One region of the Mesorhizobium sp. M1066 genome, then DNA from elsewhere that is predicted to be linked to it. Evidence: riboswitches for the same ligand, from Rfam matches in the RefSeq annotation. Region 1 holds a riboswitch; each other region holds the start of a gene.
What was found. Region 1 has a riboswitch for cobalamin ahead of NKH52_RS21585 (DUF1636 family protein). Riboswitches for the same ligand answer to the same signal wherever they lie in the genome.

Region 1 (7,284 bases):
TTCGCCCTTCGGCGCTTCGACGGCGGCATAGACCTCGCCGGCGGGTACGCGATAACCCTCGGTGTAGAGCTTGAAGTGATGGATCAGCGCTTCCATCGAGCGCTTCATCGCCTGGCGCTTGGGCGGCACCACCTTGCCGTCGAGGTTCGACACCGGGCCGGTGCTTTCCTTGCCGAGCAGGAGATCGACGCACTGGCGCATGATCTTCGCCGATTGGCGCATTTCTTCCATGCGCACGAGGTAGCGGTCGAAGCAGTCGCCGTTCTTGCCGATCGGAATGTCGAAATCCATTTCCGAATAGCATTCATAGGGTTGCGACTTGCGCAGGTCCCAGGGTGCACCCGAGCCACGCACCATCACACCCGAAAAACCCCAGGCCCAGGCATCGGCCAGCGAGACGATGCCGATATCGACATTGCGCTGCTTGAAGATGCGGTTGCCGGTCAGCAGCTGATCGAGGTCGTCGATCGACTTCAGGAACGGGTCGATCCACTTGCCGATGTCCTCGACCAGCTTCTGCGGCAGGTCCTGATGGACGCCGCCGGGACGGAAATAGGCGGCATGCATGCGCGAACCGGAGGCGCGCTCATAGAACACCATCAGCTTTTCGCGCTCGACGAAGCCCCACAGCGGCGGTGTCAGCGCGCCGACGTCCATAGCCTGCGTCGTCACATTGAGGATGTGCGACATGATGCGGCCGATTTCGCAATAGAGCACGCGGATCAGCTGCCCGCGCTTCGGCACTTCGATGCCGAGCAGGCGCTCGGCGGCGAGCGCGAAGGCGTGCTCCTGGTTCATCGGCGCGCAATAGTCGAGCCGATCGAGATAAGGGATCGCCTGCAAATAGGTTTTGGCTTCGATCAGCTTTTCGGTACCGCGATGCAAGAGCCCGATATGCGGATCGACGCGATCGACGACTTCGCCGTCCAGCTCCAGCACAAGGCGCAAAACGCCGTGCGCCGCAGGGTGTTGCGGGCCGAAATTGATGTTGAAGTTGCGGACCGAGGTTTCAGCCATTTACTGCTTTGCCTTCTCGTCACCCGGCAGCACGTAATCGGTGCCTTCCCACGGGGACAAAAAATCGAAATTGCGGAATTCCTGCTTGAGCTCGACCGGCTCGTAGATGACGCGCTTGGCCTCGTCGTCGTAACGCACCTCGACGAATCCGGTCAGCGGGAAATCCTTGCGCAGCGGATGGCCTTCGAAACCGTAGTCGGTCAGCAGGCGGCGCAGATCCGGGTGGCCGGAGAACAGCACGCCGTAGAGATCGTAGGTCTCGCGCTCGAACCAGTCGGCACCGGGATAGACGCCGGTGATCGACGGCACCATGGTTTCCTCGTCGGCCTGCACCTTGACGCGGATGCGCACATTCTGCTTCGGCGACAGGAGATGATAGACGACGTCGAAGCGCTTGGCCCGCGACGGATAGTCGGCGCCGCAGACATCGATGATCGAGATGAACTGGCAGCGCGCATCGTCGCGCAGGAAGGTCATCACCTCGACCAGGTCGCGCGGCTCTACATGAACGGTAAGCTCGCCATAGGCAATCGCCGCTTCGTTCACGCGGCCGATCAGCTTCTCGCCGAGATATGTCGACAGTTCGCTCAGGGATGCGGTCATGGATTTACCGTTCGATCGTGCCGGTGCGGCGGATCTTCTTCTGCAGCAGAAGAATGCCGTACAGCAACGCTTCGGCGCTCGGCGGACAGCCGGGCACATAGATGTCGACCGGCACGATGCGGTCGCAGCCGCGCACCACCGAATAGGAATAGTGGTAATAGCCGCCACCATTGGCGCAGGAGCCCATCGAGATGACGTAGCGCGGCTCCGGCATCTGGTCGTAGACCTTGCGCAGCGCCGGCGCCATCTTGTTGGTCAGCGTGCCGGCGACGATCATGATGTCGGACTGACGCGGAGACGCGCGTGGCGCGACGCCGAACCGCTCCGAATCATAGCGCGGCATCGAGGTGTGGATCATCTCGACCGCGCAGCAGGCGAGGCCGAACGTCATGAACATCAGCGACCCGCTGCGCGCCCAGGTGATGAGCGCCTCGGTCGAAGTGACCAGAAAGCCCTTGTCGGCCAACTCGTTGTTGATCTCGAGGAAGAAGGGATCGTCCTCCCCTACCGGCCTGCCGGTGTTGGGATCGATGATGCCCTTGGGCTTCGGCGCGACGAGGGTGCCTGAACTGTCGTTCAATCCCATTCCAGCGCTCCTTTTTTCCATTCATAGGCAAAGCCGATGGTCAGCACCGCCAAAAACACCATCATCGACCAGAAACCGAGCATGCCGATCTTCGAAAACGACACCGCCCACGGAAACAGGAAGGCCACTTCCAGGTCGAAGATGATGAACAGGATCGACACCAGGTAGAAGCGGATATCGAACTTCATGCGCGCGTCGTCGAACGAGTTGAAACCGCACTCGTAGGCGGAAAGCTTTTCGGGATCGGGATTGCGGTAGGCCACCAGGAAGGGCGCGGCCAGCAGCGCCAGGCCGACAACCAGCGCCACGCCTATGAACAGGACGATGGGCAGGTATGAGCTCAAGAGTGCGTTCATGCTCGGCTTTCCGTTGGTGCCAATCCACTTTGATTACAGCACCGGACCCTAATGCGGAAGCGTGACAGTTTAACCGCTGAACCGTTTTAAGGGCCTATGCTGCAACGCGGCGAGGGTTAGCGCAGCACTTCCAGCGAAGCAAGTCAAACCTTGTTCAAAACACCGACCTGGACGGCATATCGCGGCAAACTGGTCCGATCCGCTCCTGTTTGATTTCCTTCGCTTTTCACTCCACTTTTCTCTCCTGACATGGATGCCGCCAAAACCCTGCTAGCATGGGTTGGAATCAGCCATTCGACCCTCGGTCAAAACACTTCAAAGTGATGCCTGCATGAAGGAAAAGATCTCGCTCCCCACGGCCCGTCGCATCGCGCTTGCCGCCCAGGGGTTTCTCGATCCCCGCCCGACCGGTACGCCCGACCGCCGGCATTTTGCTCGCACCCTCTCCCGCACCGGCCTGCTGCAGATCGATTCCGTCAGCGCGGTGGTGCGCGCTCATTATATGCCGCTCTATTCGCGCCTTGGCCCCTACCCGTTCTCGCTGCTCGACAACGCGGCCGTGACGCGCAAGCGCACGGTTTTCGAATACTGGGCGCACGAGGCCTCCTTCCTGCCGGTCGAGACATACCCGCTGATGCGCTGGCGCATGCAGCGCGCCGAGCGCGGCGAGGAAATGTATCTGGGGCTCGCCAAATGGGGCCGCGAACACGCTTCCTATATCGAAGAGATCTACCGTCAGGTCGCCGAGCGCGGCCCGATCGCCGCTTCCGCGCTGGAGGGCCAGAAAGGCTCGGGCGGCTGGTGGGGCTGGAGCCATGCCAAGCACGCCTTCGAATGGCTGTTCTGGGCCGGCCGCATCACCACGGCGCACCGTCGCGGGTTCGAGCGTTTCTATGATCTGCCCGAGCGCGTGCTGCCGCAGGCGGTCCTCGACCTCCCGGTGCCGACGCCTGAGGACGCGCACCGCGAATTGCTGCGCATTTCCGCCCGCGCCCACGGCGTGGGCACTTCAGGCGATTTGCGCGATTATTTCCGCCTGTCGCCGGCCGATATGAAAGGCCGGTTGGAGGAACTGGTTGAAACGGGCGAGTTGCTGCCGGTGCGTGTCGAAGGCTGGGACAAGCCGGCCTATCTTCACCGGGATGCCCGCCTGCCGCGCAAAGTCGGGGCCCGCGCCCTGCTGGCACCCTTCGATCCGGTCGTCTTCGAGCGTTCGCGCACCGAGCGGCTGTTCGACTTCCACTACCGCATCGAAATCTACACGCCGGCCGACAAGCGGCAATACGGCTATTATGTCCTGCCGTTCCTGCTCGGCGACAGGATCGTGGCACGCGTCGACCTCAAGGCCGACCGTCCGGCCAGCGTGCTGCGCGTCCATGCGGCCTATGCGGAGGCTGGCGCGCCGCCTGAAACCGCTGCAGAGCTGTTCGAGGAATTGAAGCAGATGCAGGGCTGGCTCGGTCTCGAACGCATCGAAGTGACGCCTGCCGGGGATTTGGGTCCGGCGCTGCTGAGCGTGATCAGCGACGGGCGCTCTTGACATCAGCCGTCGGCTGCAGCCGTTTGAGGGAGTTTTGTCGGCCTAGGTTCAATGATGGCATCGCAAGAGGTTCTCGACCTGATTCACGAAGCGTTGATTGCGCATGGGATCAGCGCCATCCGTGGACAGAACGATGTCAGGATTGAACTGGAAGACCTGCGCTTTGAAGCCCAAGTTTTCGACAAGGAGCCGTCAGGCTCGGGTCGCAGGCTTGTTCTCGAAATCTACGTCTTCTCACCGTTGCTAGGCACTCAGCCGGTCATCGAATCTTTTGTTGGACTGGGCGACACGCGTGAACAGGCGATTTTCCAAGCATTCGGAAAATTCCTGATCGGTGTATTTCATGTGCTGATCGAGGGCCTTGCGGAGCATGTTTGCGAGAACATGCAAGCCGAGATTGCATTCTGGCAACGGAATGATGCTGGCTGGAAGATCTACGGTGGACCTGTGATCACACAGGCTGCAGTGGAATGCACTCTCAACCGGACATATCCAGCGTTTTATGCCCGCTTGAAAAAACTGTTCACGGCTAAGGTTCGCCCTGGCAGTCATTTCATCCGGATATTCCTGGCGAGCTATGGCGGAGCACTGGTCGGCAACGAAATTCTCCTGGACAACGAAACTTGGCCGGAAGGTCAAGAGCTCCTCGTTGATCAGGACTGGCACCACGGCGACGGGTACCAGGCGCTGCGTCAGGTCATCCTTGCGTTGCCGGGAGATAACAATTGAGCCAACGTACACAGGCTAGCGGATAAACAATGGATATCAAAGCCAGGCTGACCCAAGAGGTGCAGGAGTGCCTCGATAGGATTTCGTCCTTTTCATGGGACGTACATGCGCAGGCAATCCGAAAACGCTACCCTAGACCTGCTGGAGACACATTTGGCTTCAAAGTTGATGGCATTTACTTCGATGTGGGTGACAGCGCCGGATGGCTGGACCGGCAAGATGGAGATATCCTTCTGACGGCTTTCGTTACAGCTTTTCCTGATTCCAACAACGAAGATGGCATTCGCGAAGAGCGGTCAGTGGTAGTGAAGCGTCCCCGCCCCTGATTTCAGATTGCCCCTGCGTTGCGTTGACACCGCTGCCCGCAAAAGCCTAAATCCGGTTCAGATGGTCTCTTGCCCGCAACGGCAAGAGCTAAGAGGGAATGCGGTGCGGGGCAAAATCCCAAATCCGCGGCTGTCCCCGCAACTGTAAGCGAAGAGCCAAGGCCGAAAGCCACTGGGGAGTTCCCGGGAAGGCGGCTACCAAGGCGATGACCCGCGAGCCAGGAGACCTGCCGTCTGCGACTTTAGAATCCGATCGCCCGGCGGGTTTCCGGGCAAGGAGCCCGATCTTTGGACCACGACAGCAGTTTTTCGGCTGGCACAGCGGATATTTCGTCCGGCCATGATGATGCCTTGGCCGGCGTCACCATCATCGTCTGCGCCTCCTGCCGCGATGAGACCGGCGCCGACGCTCATCCCCGCGCCGGCGAATTGCTGGCGGACGACACGCGCCGCGCCGCATCTGGCGATAACATCCGCATCCGCAGCGTCGAATGCCTCGGCAATTGCAAGCGCCGCCTGAGCGCCGCCATCCTGCGCGACGGTTGCTGGAGTTATGTCTTCGGCGACCTGACAGCGACCAGCGGCGCCGACCTCATCACGGGTGCCAAGCTTTTCGCCACCTCGACCGACGGCCTGATCCCGTGGCGTGGCCGTCCCGATAGCCTGAAGCGCGGCCTCGTTGCCCGCATCCCTCCCCTAGACCTGCTGAAGGATTGACCATGACTGCTTCCGTCTCGCGCGTTCCCTGCACCGTCGTCACCGGCTTCCTCGGCGCCGGCAAGACGACGCTGGTCCGCCATCTCCTGGAAAACGCCGGCGGCAAACGCATTGCCATCATCGTCAACGAATTCGGCGACATCGGCATCGACGGCGAGATTTTGAAGGGCTGCGGCATCGACACCTGCCCGGAGGAAAACATCGTCGAACTGGCCAATGGCTGCATCTGCTGCACCGTCGCCGACGATTTCGTGCCGGCGCTTGACAAGATCCTGTCGCTGACGCCGAGGGTCGACCATATCCTGATCGAAACCTCGGGCCTGGCGCTGCCCAAGCCGCTGGTCCAGGCCTTCCAGTGGCCGAGCGTGAAGAGCCGCGTCACAGTCGATGGCGTCATCGCCGTGGTCGACGGCCCGGCGCTGGCCGAAGGCCGCGTCGCCAACGACATGGACGCCTTGCAGGCGCAGCGCGCCGGGGACGAGACGCTCGACCATGACGATCCGGTGGAAGAAGTGTTCGAGGATCAGATCGCCTGCGCCGACCTGATCATCCTGTCGAAGAGCGACCTGATGGACGCCGCCGGCACCGCCCGCGCCAACGCCATCATCAACGAACATTCCGCCCGCGCGGTGAAGATCGTGCCGACGTCGCATGGCAAGGTCGATCCCTCGGTGCTGCTCGGGCTCGGTCTCGCCGTCGAGGACGACATCGAAAACCGCAAGTCCCACCATGACGGCGCATTCGACCATGAGCATGACGACTTCGACACCTTCATCGTCGACATTGCCTCGATCGCCAATCCGGACGAGTTGGCAAAGCGCGTCGCCACCGTCGCCGAAGAAGAGAACGTGCTGCGTGTAAAAGGCTTCGTCGAGGTCGGTGGCAAGCCGATGCGGCTCTTGCTGCAGGCTGTCGGGCCGCGCGTCAATCATTACTATGACCGCGCCTGGACGGCGCAGGACGACCGCCGTTCGCGCCTCGTCGTCATCGGCCTGAAGGGGCTGAACCGCCCGGCGATCGAGCGTATACTCGCCGGCTGATCTCGGACACGGGTTGCGATGCACATCCTCACCACGACATCCGCCTCGCTCGACGACCTCGCCGAGCCGGTCGATCTGCGGCAGACGCCGGCGGATATCGTGGCCCTGTCCTTCACCGACAGCGATCTCGCCGGACTGGCGGCAGCCTGGAAGGCCGATGCGGAACACCTGCCCTCGATGCGGCTGGCTGCTCTTCGCGACTTGCGCCATCCGATGTCCGTCGACCTCTGGGTCGACAGCGTCGCCCGCCACGCCAAAATCATCCTCGTGCGCATCCTCGGCGGCTACGACTGGTGGCGCTACGGCTGCGACCAGCTTGCCTCGACCGCCCGCGCACACGGCATAAAGCTGGCGCTGCTGCCCGGCGAAT
Region 2 (7,284 bases), on a different contig from region 1:
GACCGTGGTGGACAGCCCGGCAGCACCTAGCTCCTCCGCGGCGATCAGGCAATCCTGCAGCCGCGTGCCGAAGGACAGCAATGCAACCTTGGTGCCCTCCTTGACGATGCGGCCCTTGCCGATTTCGAGAACCGAGCCGCGCTCCGGCATGTCGACGCCGACGCCGTTGCCACGCGGATAGCGGAAGGCGATCGGGCCCTCATCATAGCTTGCCGCAGTGCGTACCATGTGACGCAGCTCCGCCTCGTCCGCGGCCGCCATCACCACGAAACCCGGCAGTGTCGCCAGGAAGGTGGTGTCGAAGGCGCCGCAATGGGTGGCGCCATCGGCGCCGACGAAGCCGGCCCGGTCGATGGGAAAGCGCACGGGCAATTTCTGGATGGCGACGTCGTGGACGACCTGGTCGTAAGCGCGCTGCAGGAAGGTGGAATAGATGGCCGCGAACGGCTTGTAGCCTTCGGTGGCAAGGCCCGCCGCGAAGGTCACCGCGTGCTGTTCGGCGATGCCGACATCGAAGGTGCGCGACGGGAACGCTTCACCGAACAGGTCGAGGCCGGTACCGCTCGGCATGGCTGCGGTGACGGCGACGATACGGTCGTCCTCGCGGCCCTCCTGGACCAGGCTTTCGGCGAACACCTTGGTGTAGGCCGGTGCGTTGGCCGGCGCCTTGGCCTGCGCGCCGGTGATGACGTCGAACTTGTTGACGCCGTGATATTTGTCGGCGGCGGCTTCGGCCGGCGCATAGCCCTTGCCCTTCTGGGTGACGACATGGATTAGCACCGGGCCTTCGCCATTGTCGCGGACATTTTTCAGGACCGGGATCAGATGCTCCAGATTGTGGCCGTCTATCGGGCCGATGTGATAGAAGCCGAGTTCCTCGAACAGCGTGCCGCCGGTGACGTAGCCGCGTGCATGCTCGACCGCCCTTGTGATCGCACGATCCGCGCGCTTGCCGAGATAGGACGTCAGTTTCTTGCCGAAATCGCGCAAGCCGATATAGGCCTTGCCGGAGGCCAGCCGCGCCAGATAGGCGCTCATCGCGCCGGTCGGCGGCGCGATCGACATGTCGTTGTCGTTGAGAATGACGATCAGCCGTGCATCGAGCGCGCCGGCATTGTTCATCGCCTCATAAGCCATGCCGGCAGACATGGCACCGTCGCCGATGACGGCAATGACGTTGTTGCGGCCGCCGGAGAGATCGCGGGCGGCGGCCATGCCGAGGCCGGCAGATATCGACGTCGAGGAGTGGGCGGCACCGAAGGGATCGTACTCGCTTTCGGCGCGGCGGGTGAAGCCGGACAGGCCGCCTTCCTGGCGCAGCGTGCGGATACGGTCGCGGCGGCCGGTCAGGATCTTGTGCGGATAGGCCTGGTGGCCGACATCCCAGATCAGCCGGTCGTCGGGGGTGTTGAAGACATAATGCAGCGCCACTGTCAGCTCGACCACGCCAAGCCCGGCGCCAAGATGACCACCGGTGCGGGACACGGCGTCGACCAGCTCGGCGCGAAGCTCGGACGCCAATTGCGGCAGTTCACTTTCGGCAAGCGTGCGCAGGTCGGCCGGGATGCGGACCTTGTCGAGAAGCGGCGTATGCGGCGTTGCGTTCACGGTGCTCGGGCCTTTCGGTTGATGGGCGAATAGGCCGCCGGCCGGCGAAAGTAAATGCGTGTCAGTGACGCGGATCAGGCCCTAGTCTTTTGTCTATGCATTTCGTTCTGCCACTTTTGGGTGACAGGGCATCAGCTTTCCGGCAGCGGAATAAACTCTTCCTCGTCTCCGGGAACGATGTCGAAGCGGCCCCTCTTCCATTCCTCTTTCGCCTGTTCGATGCGCTCCTTGGACGACGAGACGAAATTCCACCAGATGTAACGCTTCGAACCAAGAGAGGCGCCGCCGAACAGCATGAAATGCGCCCCGGTCTGCGACGACACGACGATCTCGTCACCGGGACGGAACACCAGCAGCCGTTCGGCTGGGAACACATCACCCGAAATCGACACCTCGCCCTCCAGCGTATAAATGGCGCGCTCTTCTGCATCGGCAGGGATTTTCACGCTGGCGCCGGGCGCCAGGCGCAGGTCGGCGTAGAGCGTCTCCGAGTCGGCCCTGACCGGAGACCGCAGTCCCTGGAAATCGCCGATGATGAGGCGCCCGTTGACGCCTTCGGCTTCGATCTCGGGAAGCCGAAGCGCTGCGGTATTCTCGAAAACCGGAGCCACCTCTTCCTTGTCGTCCGGCAGAGCCAGCCATGTCTGCAGGCCGGATACCGACATCGGCGCGCCACGCAGTTCCTCCGGCGTACGCTCCGAATGGACGATGCCGCGGCCGGCGGTCATCAAATTCACGTCGCCGGGCTGAATGACCATTTCGGTGCCGAGTGAATCGCGGTGCCGGATCTTGCCGTCGAACAGATAGGTGACCGTCGACAGGCCGATATGCGGATGCGGGCGGACGTCGAGCGCCTGGCCGGCGCGCAGGATCGCCGGCCCCATGCGGTCGAAGAAGATGAACGGCCCGACCAGCCGCCTCTTGGCGGTCGGCAGGGCACGGCGCACCTGAAAACCACCTATGTCCTTGGCGTTCGGGATGACCATCAATTCGATCTGATCGCTGGCGAAGGCATCGCCTGCCTCAGGGTCTTTCCCGGGGAAGAAGCTCATGGACTCTCCTTGTCGGTGGTCGAAGGCCGCTTGGCCGCATCAGGCAAAGCGGATGGCTGCCTTTGCCCGCAGCTTGGCCGCCACCTCTTCGCGATTACGCGGATGCTGATGGGTTTCCAGGGAATCGAGCAGTTCGCGCGCCGAGGCCGCGATGGCTTCGACGGCATGGTCGAAGGCGTGCTGATTCTGCTTCGAGGGTCGCGTCGTTCCGCTCAGCTTGCGGACGAACTGAAGGGCCGCGTCGCGCACCTCGTCATTGGTTGCCGGCGGATCAAAGTTGAACAGGGTCTTGATGTTTCTGCACATCGCTTCCGTATCTCCTCTTGTCCTTGAGCTGTTTCAATCGGGACGAGTTATATCCTCGATCATGATCATGTCCAAAAACCGGTGAGGCGAGGCCATCGTCGGACCGGGCCTCAATCCGCGTCGAGTGGCTCCGTTCCGACCGGCTTGCCGTCACGCGACAGCCTGATCTTCTCGACCTTGTCCTCGGCGGCCTTCAGCAGCCGGTCGCAATGCGCCTTCAGCGCCTCGCCACGTTCATAGATCCTGATCGACTGGTCGAGCGGCACATCGCCACGCTCCAGATCATCGACGATCTTCTCCAGCGCATCGAGTGCCTGCTCGAAGCTCATCGCCTTGACGTCTTCGTTGGTCTCATCGGCCATCATTCATCCTTTCATCAGTCGCCCGACATGGGCGGCGACCGAAAATGCCAATCCCTGCAGATCGTAGCCGCCCTCGAGCAGGCTGACGAGCCGGTTGCCGCTGTGGCGTGCCGCGCGCTGCATCAGCTGGCCGGTCGCCCAGTCGAAATCATCCTCGGTCAGATTGATCTCGGCCAGCGGATCGCGATGGTGCGCGTCGAACCCCGCCGAAATGATGATCAGATCGGGCGCGAAATTGTCGAGCGCGGGCAGGACGCGCGACAGGAAGGCATCGCGAAACACTTCGCTGCCGGTCTGCGGCGCCAGCGGTGCGTTGACGATGTTGCCGGCGCCCGTTTCGGTCTTCGCTCCGGTGCCGGGATAAAGCGGCATCTGGTGGGTCGAGCAATAGAGCACCGACGGATCGTCCCAGAAAATATCCTGCGTGCCATTGCCGTGATGCACGTCCCAGTCGACGACGGCAACGCGCTCGACACCGTGTTTCTTCTGCGCATAACGCGCCGCGATCGCCGCCGTGTTGAACAGGCAAAAGCCCATCGCCGTGGTCTTTTCGGCATGATGGCCGGGCGGCCGCGCGGCGACGAAGACGTTGTCGGCGCGGCCCGAAAAGACATCATCGACGGCGGCGTTGGCGGCGCCGATCGCGGTGATCGCCGCTTGCCAGCTCTTCGGGCTGGCAGTGGTGTCGGCATCGATGCGGGCAATCCCCTCGTCGGGGATGGCGGCGCGCACGCGGGCGACGAAATCGGCGGGATGCGCGTAGAGGATGGTGGCCTCGTCGCCTTCGGGCGCCTGGATACGATCGAGCCCGGCAAAGGCTTCGTCGTCGAGCACGCGCTCGATGGCGCGTAAGCGGTCGGGCCGCTCGGGATGTCCGGGCGGCGTGAGATGCTCGAGGAAGATCGGATGGGTGTAGAGACGGGTGGTCATCGTCCTAATCTAGTGACCCGGATCGACAAAGGCCATGCACGGGCGGCCGATGACTGGGGAAAATCGCGACTGCGTCCATTCGCGTCGCCGCAGGCATTGGCCCCGCGGGCGCTTCGGCGTAAGGTCCCTGGTACTGCCTGGTGCCCGCCGCAAGCGGGAGAATCGGGAACACGGTTGAATCCCGTGGCGTGCCCAACGCTGTGAGGGGGACCGCGCCGGTAAATGCCACTGTCGATGACGGGAAGGCACCGGACGCGGGTTGATCCCGAGCCAGAAGACCGGCCTGGCAGGCATTGTCATCCGCGTGGTCAGGCGGATGGCATCAGAGCGACGTGCGTCTACTTGGACGCACAAAGTACGCTCTGTCAGTTTTGAATCTGCAATCGCAGGGGGACAAGCGATGCCGGAACACATGACCGCTGCCATTGACGATGGATTTGACCAGGATGCGCGCGATGCGGTCTATCGCGCCATGTTCACGCGGCGCGACGTGCGCAGCCATTTCCTGCCCACCGCGATCGATGACGACGTGCTGGCACGGCTGCTGCTTGCCGCCCATCACGCGCCATCGGTCGGCTTCATGCAGCCATGGAATTTCATTGTCACTCGCGATGTCAAACGACGGGCGGAGGTGCGCGACCTGTTCCTGGCCGCGCGCGAGCAGGAACTGCCGGCGATCGAGGCGGAAAAACAGGCGCTCTATCGCAAGCTCAAGCTGGAAGGCATCTGCGAGAGCGCGCTCAACATCTGCATCACCTGCGACCGGCAGCGCTCGAAGGGTTCGCCGCTGGGACGCTGGCACAATCCGGAGATGGATCTCTACAGCACCGTCTGCGCGGTGCAGAATTTCTGGCTGGCCGCGCGTGCCGAGGGTGTTGGTGTCGGCTGGGTCAGCATCATCGAGGCTGAGGCGCTGAAGCGGCTGTTGGCCATTCCGGACCACGTAACGCCGATCGCCTATCTCTGCGTCGGCCGTGTTTCCGAGTTCGCTCCCAAACCGGACCTTGAAACGCATGGCTGGGGACGGCGGCTGCCGCTGCCGGAGCTGATCATGAGCGAGACCTTTTCCGGGCAAGGCGAGACACAGCTCAAATCCGCCGTGGCGCGCCTCAACACCGTTTCTGCCGCACCAGACACCACCCGCCCAGCCGATCAGGGTGTGGCGCCGGCCGTATCCCAGCGCGAACCGCCGAAGGAGGCGAGCGACTTGTCCTTGAGCTCCCTGAACTTCGACGACGCCTCGGCCAGCCGGGCGTCCCAGGCCGGATCCGGCACCTGGCCCGCGATGGTCTTGAAATAGACCTGCATCAAGCAGGCGATGGCGAAGGGTTCAATGAACGCCGCCTTGAATGCCCAGGCGAAGACGATGGCGAGCACAAAAGCCCAGCCGGCGAGCTGGCCAGGCATCAGGAACAGCATCGCACCAGCAGGCGCCAGCATGATCAGAAAGAGGATGAACGACATGCCCCACATGATGACCGCCAGCCAGACAGCGTTCTTGACCATGACCTTGCCGTTCTGGGCATAGAGCACTATGCCTTGGCGCGCCGTCTCGAAGGGCGAGGCTGAATTGATGCGGATGTTATAGCCGAGGATGATCTCGTCGACATAGGTCAGCGACAGGCGGATCACCGTGTTGATGAAGGAGACCAGGCCGCTCAGGCCCGGTATCGGCAGGAAGGCGGCGATACCGCCGAGCAGGCCGGTGATGGCACGGATGGCACCCTTGACGAGTTGGTCGACGACGAAAAGGATGTTGGCTTCGGCAAAACGCTGGGTGACGACATCCCTGGCGTAGGCGATCTGGTCCTGACCGCCGGGAATGTCGCGGCCGTCGATCAGATGAACCATGACGGCGATGTGGCCGGCCTTGACGATATAGAGGATGTATTCGCGGATCCAGTAGCCGCGATCGAGACGATGCCGAACCCGACCACGCCGCCCCCCAGGGCAAAGGACATGGGCCCGTCGGGATCGGTGGAGATATGGCCGACACCATAGCCGACCGAGGCACCGGTGCCGGTCGCCATGATGTAGGCCAACGTGATGCCGAAATAGACGATCATGCGAAAGACGATGAACGGCCAGGTCCGCATCATGATGGACACCGACCGGCCGATCTCGAAATCCCACATGTGCCCCGAATCTCCGCCTCAGAGATGGTGGAAGAGGATGGACTCAACCCGGCGATTGTCAATTGCCGGCCCCCGACGCCGAAGGGCGACGAATTCGGGGTAACGGGTTGGTTCGGAGCCCGCCAGCGCGTTGGCGCGTTGGCTGACGGAGCATCAAACGAAAACCCGCCTGTGCGGCGGGTCACTGGCGCAAATCAGCACCATAGACGAATATATACCTTAGCTGAGGGCATGGTGTCAAGAAAAAATTCCTATCGTGAACAGCTGCCGGCACGAAAGCTCCGTGAGAACTTCAATTCGACTGCGGATTCGGCTTCTTGAGCAGGCCTTCGAGCAGTTGCTTGAACGCCGTCACCACCTTCTTCGACGTCGCTTCGGGGTCGTTCGAATTGGCGATCCGTTGCGCCGCCTGGCTGCTCGCTCCGTTGATCAGTCGCGAGGCCGTTTCGGGGTCGAGGCTGGAGACAACGACCCCCTCCTCCTGCAGCGCGGTCAGATGGTCGGTCATTGAAGCGATGCACGCACTGGCATTCGGCCATTGCGCTGGATCCCCCAGCACGGCCGGGCCATCGCGGAACATGATGCGCTGGATTTCCGGCTCCAGCGCCATCTCGATATAGGTGGAGCACTCGTCGACGAAATGTTGCCAGCGGGTCGGTGCTCTCGACGCGACCTCATTGATGCGCGCCGCCATCTCGCCGTCAATCTGGGCTATGACCGCCTGCAGCAGCCCCTTCTTGTCGCCGAAATGATGATAGAGCGCGCCGCGCGTCAGCCCGGCCGAAGCGGTGAAATCATCCATCGAGGCTTCCGCATAGCCTGTTGTGCCGAAGGCATGACGGGCCGCCGCAATAAGCTTTGCGCGCGTCTCGGCGATCATCTCCTTGCGGG
Region 3 (7,284 bases), on a different contig from region 1:
GAGATCTTCGTCAAGATCGTCTTGCCGCTGTCGTTCCCGGTGCTGGCTTCGTTTGCCATCTTCCAGTTCCTGTGGGTATGGAACGATCTGCTGGTGGCGATGGTTTTCCTCGGTACAGAGGCAGACCAGATCGTGCTGACCGCCAAGCTCAACGCGCTGTTGGGCTCGCGCGGCGGCGACTGGGAGATTCTGACGACATCGGCTTTCGTGACCATCATTGTGCCGCTGATCGTGTTCTTCTCGCTGCAGCGCTATTTTGTCCGCGGGCTGCTTGCCGGCTCGGTGAAAGGAGGCTGAGACGATGCAATCCGCTTTGAAGGCCAACTCGAAGCCTGACCTCGCCATCGATCGCGACTGGTGGCGGGGCGCGGTAATCTACCAGATCTATCCGCGCAGCTACCAGGACTCGAATGGCGACGGCATCGGTGATCTCAAGGGTATCATAGGCCGCCTCCCCTACATCGCCGCACTCGGCGCGGACGCCATCTGGATTTCGCCGTTCTTCAAGTCGCCGATGAAGGATTTCGGCTATGACGTATCGGATTACTGCGATGTCGATCCGATGTTCGGCACGCTGGCCGATTTCGACGCGCTGACCGCGGAGGCACACAGGTTGGGCTTGAAGGTGATGATCGACGAGGTGCTGTCGCACACCGCCGACAACCACCCATGGTTCAAGGAAAGCCGGTCGAGCCGCACCAACAATAAGGCCGACTGGTATGTCTGGGCGGACGCCAGGCCGGACGGCACGCCGCCCAATAACTGGCTGTCGATCTTCGGCGGCTCGGCCTGGCAATGGGACACCAGTCGCCAGCAATATTACATGCACAATTTCCTGGCCGAACAGCCCGACCTCAACTTTCACAACCGCGAAGTCCAGGACGCATTGCTCGACGTCACCCGCTTCTGGCTGGAACGCGGCGTCGATGGTTTCCGGCTCGATACCATCAATTTCTACTTCCACAGCCAGGGTCTGGAAAACAATCCGCCGCTGCCGCCGGAAGAGCGCAACGACCAGACCGCGCCGGCGGTCAACCCCTACAACTACCAGGACCATCTCTACGACAAGAGCCGGCCCGAGAACCTCGGCTTCCTCGAACGGTTCCGTGCCCTGCTCGATGAATATCCGGCAACCGCAGCGGTCGGCGAGGTCGGCGATTCGCAGCGCGGGCTTGAAGTGGTTGCCGCCTACACCGCCGGCGGCAAGCGCGTGCACATGTGCTACTCCTTCGATTTCCTGGCGCCGGAAAAGATCAGCGCGGGCAAGGTCCGCTCGGTGCTGGAATCCTTCGGCAAGGTCGCCAGCGACGGCTGGTCGTGCTGGGCCTTTTCCAACCATGACGTGATGCGCCCGGCGTCGCGCTGGGCCGCCAATGAGGCCGACCCGACAGCCTATCTCAAGGTCATCTCGGCGCTGCTGATGTCCCTGCGCGGTTCGGTCTGCATCTATCAGGGCGAGGAGCTTGGGCTCGGTGAAGCAGAGCTGCGCTTCGAGGATTTGCAGGATCCCTATGGCATCCGCTTCTGGCCTGAGTTTAAGGGCCGCGACGGCTGCCGCACACCGATGGTGTGGGATGGCGGCGCCAAGAATGGCGGCTTCTCCCCAGCAAAGCCCTGGCTGCCGGTGCCGGCCAAGCATCTGGCGCGAGCGGTCAATGTCCAGCAGGACGACGAGACTTCGCTGCTCGAGCACTACCGGCGCTTTCTCAGCTTCCGGCGTGCCCATCCGGCGCTCGCCAAGGGCGACATCAATTTCATCGAAAGTGAGGGCGACACCGTTGCCTTCACGCGCCGCGCAGGCAACGAGCAGATCCTCTGCGTCTTCAATCTGGGAGCCGGGCCGGCCAAGGTTGACCTTGGCGGCCGATCGCTGCAACCTCTGCCCGGGCACGGATTTTCGGGGCAGGCGAACAGCGGTTCCATCGAACTTGGCGGCTACGGCGCCTGGTTCGGGCGTCTCGACTGAATTTCCAATCACTGGAGGAAACCAAATGGCCGATGTCACGCTAAGACAAGTGAAGAAGTCCTACGGCAATCTGAACATTCTCCATGGCATCGACCTCGATATCAAGTCGGGCGAGTTCATCGTCTTCGTCGGCCCGTCGGGCTGCGGCAAGTCGACATTGCTGAGATCGATCGCCGGGCTCGAGGAAATCACCTCCGGCGAGCTTAGAATAGCCGGCGAAGTGGTGAACGACGTGCCGCCGTCGAAGCGGGGCATCGCCATGGTGTTCCAGTCCTACGCGCTCTACCCGCACATGACTGTCTACGACAACATGGCGTTCTCGATGAAGATCGGCAAAGAGAACAAGGCCGAGATCGACCGCCGCGTGCGTCAGGCCGCCGAGATCCTGCAGCTGACCAAATATCTCGACCGCCTGCCCAAGGCGATGTCCGGCGGCCAGCGCCAGCGCGTCGCCATCGGCCGCGCCATCGTGCGCAATCCCAAGGTGTTCCTGTTCGACGAGCCGCTTTCGAACCTCGACGCGGCGCTTCGCGTCGCCACCCGCATCGAAATCGCCAAGCTCAAGGAATCGATGCCCAACACGACCATGATCTACGTCACCCACGATCAGGTCGAGGCGATGACGCTGGCCGACCGCATCGTGGTGCTCAAGGACGGCCATATCGAGCAGGTCGGCACGCCGATGGATCTCTACAAGAAGCCAGGCAATCTGTTCGTTGCCCAGTTCATCGGCTCGCCGGCCATGAACATCCTGCCCGCGACCATCGACAAGTCAGGCAATTCGACCGTCGTCAGCCATGTCGGCGGACGCAAGGCAACCGTGCCGATCGCAACGCCTGCTTCGGCGAAGGGTGCTGCGGTGAGCTTTGGCGTGCGGCCGGAGGACCTGATCATCGCCAGCGGCGCTGACTATCTGTTCGAGGGGACGGTCGACTATCTCGAGCAGCTCGGCGAGGTTCAGCTAGTCTATGTCGACATCGGTCGCGCCGACCTGCCGCTGGTGACCAAGCTGCCCGGCAATGTCGAGGTCAAGCGCGGCTCGACATTGCGGCTGAGCGCCAATGGCGAGGACCTGCATATCTTCGACGCTGACGGACGGTCGTTTGCCCTTCATGAGGCTGAAGCGAAGGCGGCCTGAGGCAGGACCGCGTCTTGGACGCAAAAAGAGCGGCGGGCTAGCCCCGCCGCTCTTTTGTTGAAGATTAGCTTCGGCTGTTAACGGCCGAAGAGATTCCGGTCGCTGCCCTGAGGGGCGGACTTCTCCACGTCGCCCGACGAATTGAGCAGCTTCTCGACGAGGCCACCGCTGTTGCGGACCGAGCTCGTATGCGCGCTGTCAACCGAAGTAACCGCAGGCTGACTGGCGCCATTGGAGCCAAAGTTGTCGCTGCCGGCGAACGCGCTGCCGGTGATGGCCAGAACGGCGGCGGCAGCAATAAGGATCTTGTTCATTTTAATCTCCTGAATTCTGGATTTCGCCAGGACGGCAGACACAGCTGCCGTCGCTTGCGAAATTGGCTGTTAGCGACCGAAGAGGTTACGGTCGCTGCCCTGAGCGGGCGTCTGGGCAGCCGGTTCCGAGGTCTTGGTGGAAGCCGTGTACGACTGGTCCACTGCGGCGGCAGGCTGGTTGGAGCCGTTCGAACCGTAGTTGTCGCTGCCGGCGAAAGCGCTGCCGGAGATGGCCAGAACGGCGGCGGCAATGAGGATCTTGTTCATCTTAAATACTCCTGAATGTCTGAATTTCGCCATGGCGGCGGGCGAGCCCGCCGTCGACTGGGAATCGGCTGTTAGTTGTTGCCGAAGAGGTTGCGGTCAGCACCCTGGGCAGGCGCCTGAGCAGCCGGTTCCGACTTCTTGGTCGAAGCGGTGTACGAGCTGTCGACAGCAGTGGCTGCCGCGGCGTTCGAACCGTAGTGGTCGCTACCAGCGAAGGCGCTGCCGGAAATGGCCAGAAGGGCTGCGGCAGTGAGAATGATCTTTTTCATTTTTGGTACTCCAGTATCGTCTTTTTTCCGTCCGTCTAGCGGCGTGTCTTTGGAAATGAAATCGCGTCGTTCGGACAGCCCCGATGTGGGAGGGCAGCCCCGTCTTTTCCAATCACGAAGTTGTTTCGTGTGGACCATGAATCTACACCTTGAAATTGTGCCAAGGGAGTCTAGAGATAGATTTTTCTTCTTTATATCAGCGTGTTAGGTTTAACCACCTAACGGATCACTGACTGTTTCAAAGGCCCAGCGTTCACACCGTCCTGCACGCACCGTCAACAGAAACGAACCGTTCGGTTCGATTTTAGAGCAAGCTAATAGTCACTTTTCGAAACCGTTAACCTTTTTTGACCCCGCCAAGGGATCCGATTCGGGGATATCGCAGCCGGCAAAATGGCCATCCGGGAGGTGGATTTCAGCCCGCGACGGTCTGCGGGAACGTTCGCATGCCGTGTCGCGCCGCATGGATACGATGTCGTTTTCATGCCGACGGCGCGCCCCCGATCGTGGTTAGATCATACCATCTCAGGTGCCGCTTCGTGACGACGAGGCGGAGAATTGGGAAGCCGGTCAGAATCCGGCGCTGCCCCCGCAACGGTGGTGGAGTTCAAGTCGCAACGGGAGACCACTGGGCAACTGCCTGGGAAGGTGTCGCGATGGTCCGCAAGGACAACTCCAGAGCCCGGAAACCAGCCCGAGATTGTTAGACTCGACTGATCGCGGTGGGCGGTCAAGAGGTGGATAGCGCATGTCTGGCACCTAGCCGGCCTGCGTTTCAATCCTTCCTCCATCACCACCAGTTCAGTCCTTAGAAACGAGGACAGGACATGGATACCCGCAACGACATGCTGAGGCTCCTGAAGGGGCGCCGGCAAGGCTTTTCGCTGGAGCAGCCCTTTTACACCGATCCGGACTACTTCAAGCTCGACATGGAGCTGATCTGGTATCGCGACTGGCTGTTCATCGGCCATGATTGCGAACTGCCGAAGCCGGGCAGCTACATCACCGTGCAGATCGGCGACTACCCGGTCGTCCTTGTCCGCGACCAGCACGGCAAGATCAACGCCTTCCACAATTCCTGCCGCCATCGCGGCAGCCGCGTGTGCAACGCGGAGAAGGGTACGGCGGCAAAGCTCGTCTGTCCGTATCATCAGTGGACCTATGAGCTGGACGGCCGCCTGCTGTTTGCCCGCCAGATGGCCGACGGTTTCGACAAGAGTGATTTCAGCCTGAAGCCGGTCGCCTGCGAGAGCGTCGGCGGCTACATCTTCATCTGCCTGGCCAAGGAACCGGCGGATTTCGCGCCGATGCGGGCGATGATCGAACCCTATCTTTTGCCGCACCGGTTGCGTGAAGCAAAGATCGCCTTCGAGAGCACGATCGTCGAGAAGGGCAACTGGAAGCTGGTCTGGGAAAACAACCGCGAGTGCTATCACTGCGCCGCCAATCATCCTGAGCTGTGCAAGACCTTCCCCGAGGCTCCGACCGTGACCGGCGTCAACGGCGCCGACAGCGACCCTGAAATGGTCGCGCACTGGGCCAAATGCGAGGCATCAGGCCTGCCGAGCAAATTCCGCATCGATCCGGCAGGGCAGTACCGCGCCACCCGCGCGCCCCTGCTGCGCGATGCCGTCAGCTACACCATGACGGGAAAACGGGCAGTCCAGAAGAACCTGTCCGACAGCGTTTCAACCGACCGCATCGGCTCCTTGCTGCTCTATCACTATCCGACGACCTGGAACCATATCCTCGGCGACCACGCCGTCACCTTCCGCGTGCTGCCGATCAGTGCCACGGAAACCGCGGTGACGACAAAATGGCTCGTCCACAAGGATGCGGTCGAAGGCGTCGACTACGATCTCGCTGAGCTTACCCATGTCTGGACCGAGACCAACGATCAGGACCGCCGCATCGTCGAGGAAAACGCCTTCGGCATCTTGTCGCCGGCCTACGAACCAGGCCCCTATTCGGAGCTGCATGAGGGCGGCGTGATCCAGTTCGTCGAGTGGTACGCGTCGTTCATCGGACCGCGCCTCGCAGAAGGCGACCGGCCGGCCCTGCGCAGCGTCGCCTAGCCCAGGGGACAGAGGATGAATGCGATGACGGACCTTGGCCTCTATCGCCATCTCGACCAGATGACGCCCTGGAACGACAGGCTGCAGGTGCTGGAAGTGATCGGCGTCAGTGACGAAGCGCCTGACGTGAAGACCTTCACCTTCCGCTCCGACAACCAGACCTGGTTCCGCTACAAGCCGGGCCAGTTCGTGACGCTGGAACTGCCGACATCGGACGGGCCGCTGATGCGCACCTACACGCTGTCGTCCTCGCCGTCGCGGCCGTTCTCGATCGCGGTGACGGTCAAGGCGCAGGCGGGCAGCACCGGTACGCGCTGGATGTTCGACCAACTGACGCCCGGTTCGCACGTCAAGGCCTATGGGCCGACCGGCGACTTTTCGCTGCACAGCCACCCGGCGGCCAAATATCTGTTCATTTCGGCCGGCTCCGGCGTGACGCCGATGATGTCGATGCTGCGCTGGTTGAACGACTGCGCGCCATGGACAGATGTCGGCTTCGTCAACTGTGCGCGCCGCCCGGAAGAGATCATTTTCCGCAAGGAACTTGAGCTGCTCGGCAGCCGCATGCCCGGCCTGTCGCTCGGCTTCATGATCGAGGAGCGGTCGAGCCGCGAGGGCTGGTTCGGCCATATGGGCCGCATCGACGCGATCCGGCTGCCATTGCTGGCGCCCGATTTCCGCGAGCGCGAGATCTTCTGCTGCGGCCCCGATCCCTTCATGCGCGCCGTGCGCGGCATGCTGGACGCCGCCGGCTTCGACATGGCTAAATACCATCAGGAAAGCTTCGCGGCGCCTGCCGTGGAGGAGATCCCGGCGCCGTTCTCGCCGCCGGCGGAAGACGGCGCCGCTGCTCCTGTCGAGGCCGTGACACCAATCCGTTTCTCGCTTTCCGATGTCGATGCCGAATGCGTCGCCGGCCAGACCGTGCTGCAGACGGCACGCGCCTCTGGGGTGCGGATTCCCGCCGCCTGCGAGTTCGGCCTGTGCGGTACCTGCAAGGTGAGGAAGGTCGCGGGCGACGTCGAGATGAGCCACAATGGCGGCATCCTCGATCACGAAATCGAGGACGGCTTTATCCTCGCCTGTTGCTCGAAGCCGCTTTCGGCGCTTGAAATCGAAGCGTGACCGGCTGCGCTCGCCCGGAGCCTGCGCCATCTTGCCAAAAACCCTGCAAATGGTTAGACGCCTGCAACGGTGGGGTTGACCGTAAGGCCCGAAGATCATCTCCGCGGCCTGCTCGGCGGGGGAGCAAATA
Region 4 (7,284 bases), on a different contig from region 1:
ATCGCAGTGGCGGAACTGTGTCAAAGCTCGCTGATAACGACAGCCATTCGCTTCGGAGAACTGACCGATGCTGCTGCCGTGAAGCTCGCTGGAAGGGGGTGCAAGGCGGGCATGCCTTGACGGCATTCACCGTCATCGAGATCGCCACCGGCATTTTCCAGAAGCTCAGCTTGGGGAAGGCCAGTAAGGTTCCTGAGGTAACGGAGAACTCGCGGCGTCCGTCGGAGCACTTGACTTGCGATCACGTCCCACGATGCCGAATGCGGGCAGACTGGTTCGCCATTGGTATGGGACCAGCGGAATTGGCAGCAGGGCTTCATCTTCGTCAATCTCGACGAGGCGCCGGATGTGGAGCCCGGCATTCGCGGATGTCAGGAAGTGCTCGCCTGGCTGGTATTCACATCGCGGTCTGGCTTCCACGATTTTGGGATCGTCGAGGGCAACGAGGAAGGGATTCAAAAACCGGCCCTGACGGGCGGAAAGGGACTATCCCGCCCTCTCCGATCTCCGTGTCAAAACTCTTCGGCAGACGCAGGATCGCATCACGGGGCCCGGCAGCCTTGGCTGCAGCGACATAGTTTCAGTTCATTTCAACAGGTGCTGGCATGGGTGTATCTCTTATCCGAACAATCCAACAATTACCGCAAGCACGGTCCGCTCGATCGGGTCGCCAGCTATTTTCGCGATAAGCCGGTTCTTGAGGGCGCCGAAGCCGAAACGCGGCAATCGGTCGCCATTTGCTCTGACGCTCGTCAGATTCTCGTCAGCAGGGCCAATTTGGAATTCCAGTTGCTCCATCTGGGGGAAATATTCAACGGAGGCATGAAATGGACGCATTGAACAACGCCAACTCGCCGCGCCGGAACCTCACATGGCAAACTGGGGCTGTTCACGAACTAATCGCTTTTGAACAACCCCTGAGAGACTTGCCACAGGAGCGAGAACAACAAGCCGAAGTTGGCCCGTCCCGTCCTGTTGTCTCAGCCGCAGACCAGCGCTTCAACACGGCGGCCCAGCAGCCACATAGGAGTCTTATCGCAATTTCCAACCGCGGTGCGACTGTCAATTCTGATCAGCCCAAGACAGGCGGGCTTTCGGCGGCCCTGGAGTGCGTCGTGGAGCGTTCCGGCGCGGTCTGGGTAGGTTTTTCCGAGCATCTGGGCGACGGGGATAAGCAACAGGTGCCCCTCGTGCAGCGTGGCAAAGGTCAAATCGGGTGGCTCGATGGGCCGGCAGCGGACTATTCTCGGTACTATCAAGGTTTTGCAAATTCAATATTGTGGCCGGCGCTCCACTCGCTGCCGGACCGGATCTCAGGCTCGGAAGAGGATTATAAAAGTTATCGCGACGTCAATGCCTTCATGGCGCGCGCGGTGTCCGAATTGGGAGATAACGCAGTCTACTGGGTTCATGACTACCATTTCCTGCCGCTCGGCGCTGATTTGCACAGACTCGGCATTGACCGGCCGATCGGCCATTTCCTGCATACGCCATGGCCCGAGTCTGACATGATGGAGCGCGTGCCCAATTCTGGCGAGCTAATGAAATGTATGCTCGAGTATGATCTGCTCGGTTTCCAGACCGACCGTGATGTGAGCAATTTCCTCGCCTGTGTCCAATCTCATTTGGGGCTGGAGAGCAAGAACGGGGTCGTTTTCTCGGACCATGGCCAGACGCAATGCCAAAATTTTCCTATAGGTATCGATCCGAAGCAATTCGAACAGTGTGCCGCAGATTCGCTTGAGGCGCAGAAAGCCTACATTTCGCAGTTGAAACTTGGCGGAGCAAAGCTAGTTATCGGCGTCGATCGGCTCGACTACACCAAGGGCATCGACAATCGGATTAAAGCTTTCGATCTGCTGGCAGTCGAGCCGCAACGTGTCTCGCTCTTGCAAATCGCAACTCCCTCACGTGGCGACATCCAAGCGTACAGCGAATATCGGCGCGACGTCGAAAGACTCGTCAATCAAGTCAACAACCGGCATGGCACGGACGAGTGGATGCCGATTATCTATGAGAACAGGTCGTTCACCCAAGCTGAGATAGCGGGTCTTTACAGAGCCGCGCGTGTTTGCGTTGTGACGCCGTTGCGCGATGGCATGAATCTTGTGGCGAAAGAATACATTGCTGCACAAGATCCGAGCGACCCTGGCGTTCTGGTGTTATCGAAGTTTGCCGGCGCGGCCGAAGACTTCGGCGAGGACGCCCTGCTGGTAAATCCGAGGCTCTCCGACGAGATAGCTACCGCGATCTCAAGAGCGGCCAGCATGCCGCGCGAAGAACGCATCCAACGCTGGCGGAGGATGATGGACAAACTTGAAGCGTATACGATCCACCATTGGTCAGCGGACTTCGTTCGGCAACTGGACAGCAGCCGGGATACGGTCCCTGCGGATCACTTCCACTATGTTGGCTTGGGCTGGATCAGCGAGGCCCAAATGCCTTCGTATCGGACCGAGCCAGAATTGCACACCGCGCTGACGCGTGCACTGGATAAAAACTGGGTCCTGCCGATCGTATGATGCAGAATATGAAGCACGCGAGCTTTGCCTGCATTTGCGCATCCCTCAATGCCGAGCGCTTGGAGAGAGAGATACTTATCCTGACCGCCTGAATGCGGCTTAAGCGGCTTATCGGGACCACAGTCGGGCTTTGCATCAGACCCTTGAGCCAGGCTCCGTCAGTGTGGTCTCTTGCCGCCGAGCGGAGTCATCACGATTGCCTAGTCACCCGTGATGACGACTGGCGTGCCAATTCCCCTCGGACCACGGTTTGGCGCTCACTCCGAGAAAACCGCTTCTCCCACGCACGCACGGCTTGCGGCCGCATCGTTAAACATCGCCACCAATGCGATCTTCTGCATTCTAATGACGTTGTCACGCGCTTGAAGTCTTGTCCGAAATCCTTCATCGGCGACCTGCGAGGGATGTCGCAGCCCGACAGGGATCCATTAGTTGGACTATGGTGGCAGCGGAGCAGCGCCGCCAATGGGCGACTGAATATTTCACAATGTTAGACAAGCGTAAAAGCGAAATCACATAACGACATAAACATTTCGTTATGCGTCATTGACAAAAGAGCGGACTGCTGTGATTGTCTGCGTGTCGTGGTTCTCGCGTGCGGCGCTGCCGCAGCGGAGCTAAGAGGGAAGCCGGTGCAATGCCGGCGCTGCCCCCGCAACTGTTAGTGGCGAGCCAACCCCACTCATGTCACTGAGGCGAATACCCTCAGGAAGACGGGTAGAGGCTATGACCCCGCGAGCCAGGAGACCTGCCACGGCGAATTACGTCCACGGGCGGGGTGTCTCGGTGGCCGCTGCAAGCCGGCGTTCGTGCCGGCCTGCTAGCGCCTTCCTTGTCATCGGCGCCCCAACCATCGGGGTATGACATGACTGACTCTCAGGAAATTCCTGTAGCAACGCTCGGCGTGCCGCGCTTCGGTCGTCGGCGAGAACTGAAATTCGCGCTTGAAAGCTACTGGTCCGGAACATCGTCCGCTGGCGACCTTCTCACGACGTCGAAGGCGCTCCGTGCCGCTAGCTGGGAAGAGCAGCGCGATCGCGGCGTGTCGAAAATCCCGTCGAACGACTTCTCGCTTTACGACCATGTGCTCGACACCGCAGCCATGGTCGGGGCCGTTCCATCCCGTTACGGCTGGAATAGCGGCGAGGTCCCACTTGACATCTACTTCGCAATGGCGCGCGGCAACCAGGGTCAGACGGAGGATTGTGGACACGCTGGTCACCAGGAGGAGGCTCATGGACCTGGTGTAACCGCGATGGAAATGACCAAGTGGTTTGACACCAACTACCACTACATTGTGCCGGAACTCGATGATGATCAGACGTTCGCCCTCTCGTCATCGAAGCCGGTCGATTATTTCCTCGAGGCTAAAGCTCTCGGCATTCACACACGCCCAGTCATCCTTGGACCCATCACCTTCCTCAAGCTGGCGAAATCGCCTGCCGAGGGGTTCGGTCCCATCGCGCTCCTACCGCGGCTGCTGCCCGTTTACGAGCAAGTCCTGCAGAAGCTGAAGCTGTCGGGAGCCGACTGGGTGCAGATCGATGAGCCAGCGCTTGTCCTCGATCTGAACCCGAACGAACGAGCTGCGTTCGAATTCGCCTATGGCCAGCTGTCGAAAGCCGCGCCCGAGCTGAAGATCATGCTGGCTACGTATTTCGGGTCGCTGGGAGACAATCTCGAAACCGCGGTTTCTCTGCCCCTGGCCGGGCTGCATATTGATCTCGTGCGCGCTCCCGAGCAGCTGGAAACGGTGGGTCGGCTCGCTCCGAAGGATCTGGTGCTCTCGCTTGGCTTGATCGATGGCCGCAACGTCTGGCGTGCGAACCTGCCCGCCATTCTCGACCGCATCAAACCGATCGTCGCCGGCTGGCCCTTGGACCGCGTCGAGATCGCGCCTTCTTGCTCGATGCTGCATGTGCCGATTGATCTGCGCATGGAGACGGAACTCGACGCCGACATCAGGTCGTGGCTCGCCTTCGCGGCCCAGAAGACCGACGAGCTGGTCTTGCTGGCCCGGGCCCTGTCCCAAGGCAGGGATGCGGTGGCAGGCGCGTTGAAAGCGTCTGCCGAGGCTGCCGCCACGCGCGTGACATCCACGAGGATCCATGACCCGCTTGTTCAGGGGCGGATCGCTAGCATTGAGGACAGCGCGAAGCGACGAGAGAGCGCTTTTGGCGAGCGCTCCAGAGTCCAAGCCGGCTCACTCGGGCTGCCGCCGTTCCCGACGACGACCATCGGGTCCTTCCCGCAGACGCCGCAGGTACGCAAGGCGCGGGCCGCTCATGCGAAGGGCCAGCTGAGCTATGTCGACTATGAGACGTTCCTGAAGAAGGAGATCGAGGCTGCAATTCGCTGGCAGGAAGAGATCGGGCTGGACGTGCTGGTGCACGGTGAGTTCGAGCGAAACGACATGGTACAGCATTTCGGCGAGCAGTTGTCCGGCTTCGCGTTCACCCAGCATGCCTGGGTACAAAGCTATGGGTCGCGCTACGTGCGTCCCCCCATCATTTTCGGCGACGTATCGAGGCGCAATCCGATGACAGTGCGCTGGTGGCAATTCGCCCAGTCGCTTACGGAAAAGCCCGTGAAGGGAATGCTCACAGGCCCAGTCACCATTCTCAACTGGTCTTTTGTTCGCGACGACGTACCCCGCTCCGAAGCCTGCCGCCAGATCGCGCTCGCCATCCGCGACGAAGTGACGGATCTCGAAAGGTCCGGCGCAAGGATGGTCCAGATCGATGAGGCCGCCTTTCGCGAAGGATTGCCACTGCGCCAATCTGACTGGAAAGTCTATCTCGACTGGGCTGTCGAATGTTTCCGGATCGCTTCAACGGGTGTAAAGGACGCGACTCAAATTCATACCCACATGTGCTATTCGGAGTTCAACGAGATCATTCACGCGATCGCTGGAATGGATGCGGATGTCATTTCGATTGAGACGTCGCGCTCGAAGATGGAACTGTTGGACGCCTTCACGAGCTCCAAATATCCGAACGAAATCGGTCCCGGCGTCTATGATATTCACTCACCACGCGTCCCGGAAGTCGGCGAGATTTCGGACTTAGTCATGCTTGCCCGCGAGCGACTGTCCGATGGCCAACTGTGGATAAACCCCGACTGTGGCCTCAAAACACGCAAATGGGAGGAGGTCCGCCCTGCCCTCATTAACATGGTCGCTGCAGCACGCGCGCTCCGGCAGAAAGTGCAGGCGTGAGGCTTCTCTTCCTCACCGTGTGGGGAGTTGCCGACTGGCGGATGTCGGCCGGGAATATGCCAAACCGATCACACTCTTGGAAATAAGCCACTCGGCGAAAATGTGCAATTTTCCTTCGGCACGTGTCCTCATCCCGCAGAAATATGAATGTGACACTACGCTATAGTATTGGTCCTTGGGAACATACAGGCCCCGCGCCTCGAACAAATCGTACACACGTCGTTTCTCAAAGTAGACTGCTTGGCATGTTCGCTCAGGCGGCGACAATATATGGTGCTGCGCGTCTGTCCGCTTCCCCAGCTGATTCGCGCAGACTACGGGCGAGGTGGCAGGTTTCGGGTATTGCTAGCCTCCCGCCAATTCGGAGATGGATGTGGCAATTCGTGTGGCCCAAGTAAAAGCCGCAATCATTTTCGATGTCCGCAGCCAGTTGGCCCTTATTTTCCTAAGATCTGCGTTACAGGCCGGGGCGTTGTCGCCGTTTCGGAGGGTAAGATGGGATAGGTGACCTCGGGTGCCTCTCCGGTCAGCGAGTTGAGGAAGGCAACAAGCAGATCAACTTCTTCGTCCGCCAGTACTACGCCAAGCTGGGTGGTCCCCATAATAGCGACGGCCTGTTTCAGATCCCAAACCTTGCCCGAATGAAAGTATGGCGCGGTGAGTGCAACGTTGCGCAGCGGCGCCACGCGGAAAACATAGTAGTCATCGGCTGCATTGGTGACCGCGAATCGGCCCTTGTCTTTGTCCGGCAGGACCTCGGCGCTGGGCTGTTCCACGAGGCCAAAGGGGAAATAGGCTTGCCCACCAACGTTGATGCCGGCATGGCAGGACGAGCAGCCTTTGTCCATGAAAAGCGCCAGGCCCTGTTTCTGTTCGGAAGTCATGGCAAGCTCATCACCATTCAGGAAGCTGTCGAACGGGGCCGGTGTGACCAATGTCGCCTCGAAGGCTTCGATCGCCTTGGCGAAGTTGTCGAAGGTGACCCGATCGGCTTCAGCCGGAAAAGCTGCATCGAACCACTCGACATATTGCGGCATGGACTTGAGCGTGGCGATGACTTGGTCCGGTGTATTGGCCATTTCGATGCCAGCTTGGACCGGTCCCTTCGCCTGAGCCTTCAGGTCTGCGGCACGACCGTCCCAGAACTGAGCGATGTTGAAGACAGCGTTCAGTACAGTCGGCGCGTTGCGCTGTCCCTTCTGCCAACCATGGCCGATCGAGGTTTCGTGATTGTCGTCGCCGCCCGTGGCCAGGTTGTGGCACGAGTTGCACGACAAAACGCCTGACGCCGAGACGCGTGGATCGAAGAACAGTGCCTTGCCGAGAGCGATCTTTTCCGGGGTGTTCGGGTTGTTGGCGACTGTCGGCGTGGTGGATGGCAAAGCCCTGAAGGTGGCCAATGCCGTATCTCTGAGGTCGGTGGGGATCGAATCCGCAGCAAAGGCGGTGGGTGCCAGCAAGGTGACAGCCATCGTTCTGAATAGGATTTTCATAAATGGTCTTCCTGCGTCGTGCACGCAGCCACTATGCGATCTGCGGCTCATG

Region 2: linked by a shared signal. The riboswitch ahead of bluB (5,6-dimethylbenzimidazole synthase) and the one ahead of NKH52_RS21585 (DUF1636 family protein) in region 1 are both predicted to bind cobalamin.
Region 3: linked by a shared signal. The riboswitch ahead of NKH52_RS23375 (aromatic ring-hydroxylating oxygenase subunit alpha) and the one ahead of NKH52_RS21585 (DUF1636 family protein) in region 1 are both predicted to bind cobalamin.
Region 4: linked by a shared signal. The riboswitch ahead of metE (5-methyltetrahydropteroyltriglutamate--homocysteine S-methyltransferase) and the one ahead of NKH52_RS21585 (DUF1636 family protein) in region 1 are both predicted to bind cobalamin.

What each region holds. Positions count from the first base shown of each region.
Region 1 covers NZ_JAMYMR010000018.1:92,492-99,775, reverse strand. Annotated here, with positions in the region: gene NKH52_RS21620 (NADH-quinone oxidoreductase subunit D) at 1-1,017, opposite strand, end outside; gene NKH52_RS21615 (NADH-quinone oxidoreductase subunit C) at 1,018-1,620, opposite strand; gene NKH52_RS21610 (NuoB/complex I 20 kDa subunit family protein) at 1,625-2,206, opposite strand; gene NKH52_RS21605 (NADH-quinone oxidoreductase subunit A) at 2,197-2,562, opposite strand; gene NKH52_RS21600 (winged helix-turn-helix domain-containing protein) at 2,894-4,102, shown strand; gene NKH52_RS21595 (DUF6348 family protein) at 4,154-4,831, shown strand; gene NKH52_RS21590 (hypothetical protein) at 4,861-5,157, shown strand; cobalamin riboswitch at 5,203-5,406, shown strand; gene NKH52_RS21585 (DUF1636 family protein) at 5,446-5,874, shown strand; gene cobW (cobalamin biosynthesis protein CobW) at 5,877-6,914, shown strand; gene NKH52_RS21575 (cobaltochelatase subunit CobN) at 6,933-7,284, shown strand, end outside.
Region 2 covers NZ_JAMYMR010000007.1:167,880-175,163, reverse strand. Annotated here, with positions in the region: gene dxs (1-deoxy-D-xylulose-5-phosphate synthase) at 1-1,608, opposite strand, end outside; gene NKH52_RS13140 (pirin family protein) at 1,740-2,660, opposite strand; gene NKH52_RS13135 (DUF2277 domain-containing protein) at 2,700-2,966, opposite strand; gene NKH52_RS13130 (exodeoxyribonuclease VII small subunit) at 3,077-3,328, opposite strand; gene NKH52_RS13125 (histone deacetylase family protein) at 3,332-4,258, opposite strand; cobalamin riboswitch at 4,380-4,559, shown strand; partial or broken gene bluB (5,6-dimethylbenzimidazole synthase) at 4,575-5,288, shown strand; partial or broken gene NKH52_RS13115 (hypothetical protein) at 5,411-6,393, opposite strand; gene NKH52_RS13110 (TetR/AcrR family transcriptional regulator) at 6,686-7,284, opposite strand, start outside.
Region 3 covers NZ_JAMYMR010000022.1:10,545-17,828, forward strand. Annotated here, with positions in the region: gene NKH52_RS23345 (carbohydrate ABC transporter permease) at 1-297, shown strand, start outside; gene bglA (beta-galactosidase BglA) at 302-1,966, shown strand; gene NKH52_RS23355 (ABC transporter ATP-binding protein) at 1,992-3,104, shown strand; gene NKH52_RS23360 (DUF680 domain-containing protein) at 3,182-3,418, opposite strand; gene NKH52_RS23365 (DUF680 domain-containing protein) at 3,488-3,685, opposite strand; gene NKH52_RS23370 (DUF680 domain-containing protein) at 3,757-3,954, opposite strand; cobalamin riboswitch at 4,465-4,666, shown strand; gene NKH52_RS23375 (aromatic ring-hydroxylating oxygenase subunit alpha) at 4,782-6,029, shown strand; gene NKH52_RS23380 (FAD-binding oxidoreductase) at 6,054-7,154, shown strand; gene NKH52_RS23385 (PqqD family protein) at 7,284-7,284, shown strand, end outside.
Region 4 covers NZ_JAMYMR010000038.1:5,801-13,084, reverse strand. Annotated here, with positions in the region: gene NKH52_RS29255 (hypothetical protein) at 283-840, shown strand; gene NKH52_RS29250 (alpha,alpha-trehalose-phosphate synthase (UDP-forming)) at 828-2,522, shown strand; cobalamin riboswitch at 3,091-3,292, shown strand; gene metE (5-methyltetrahydropteroyltriglutamate--homocysteine S-methyltransferase) at 3,388-5,739, shown strand; gene NKH52_RS29240 (cytochrome-c peroxidase) at 6,177-7,232, opposite strand.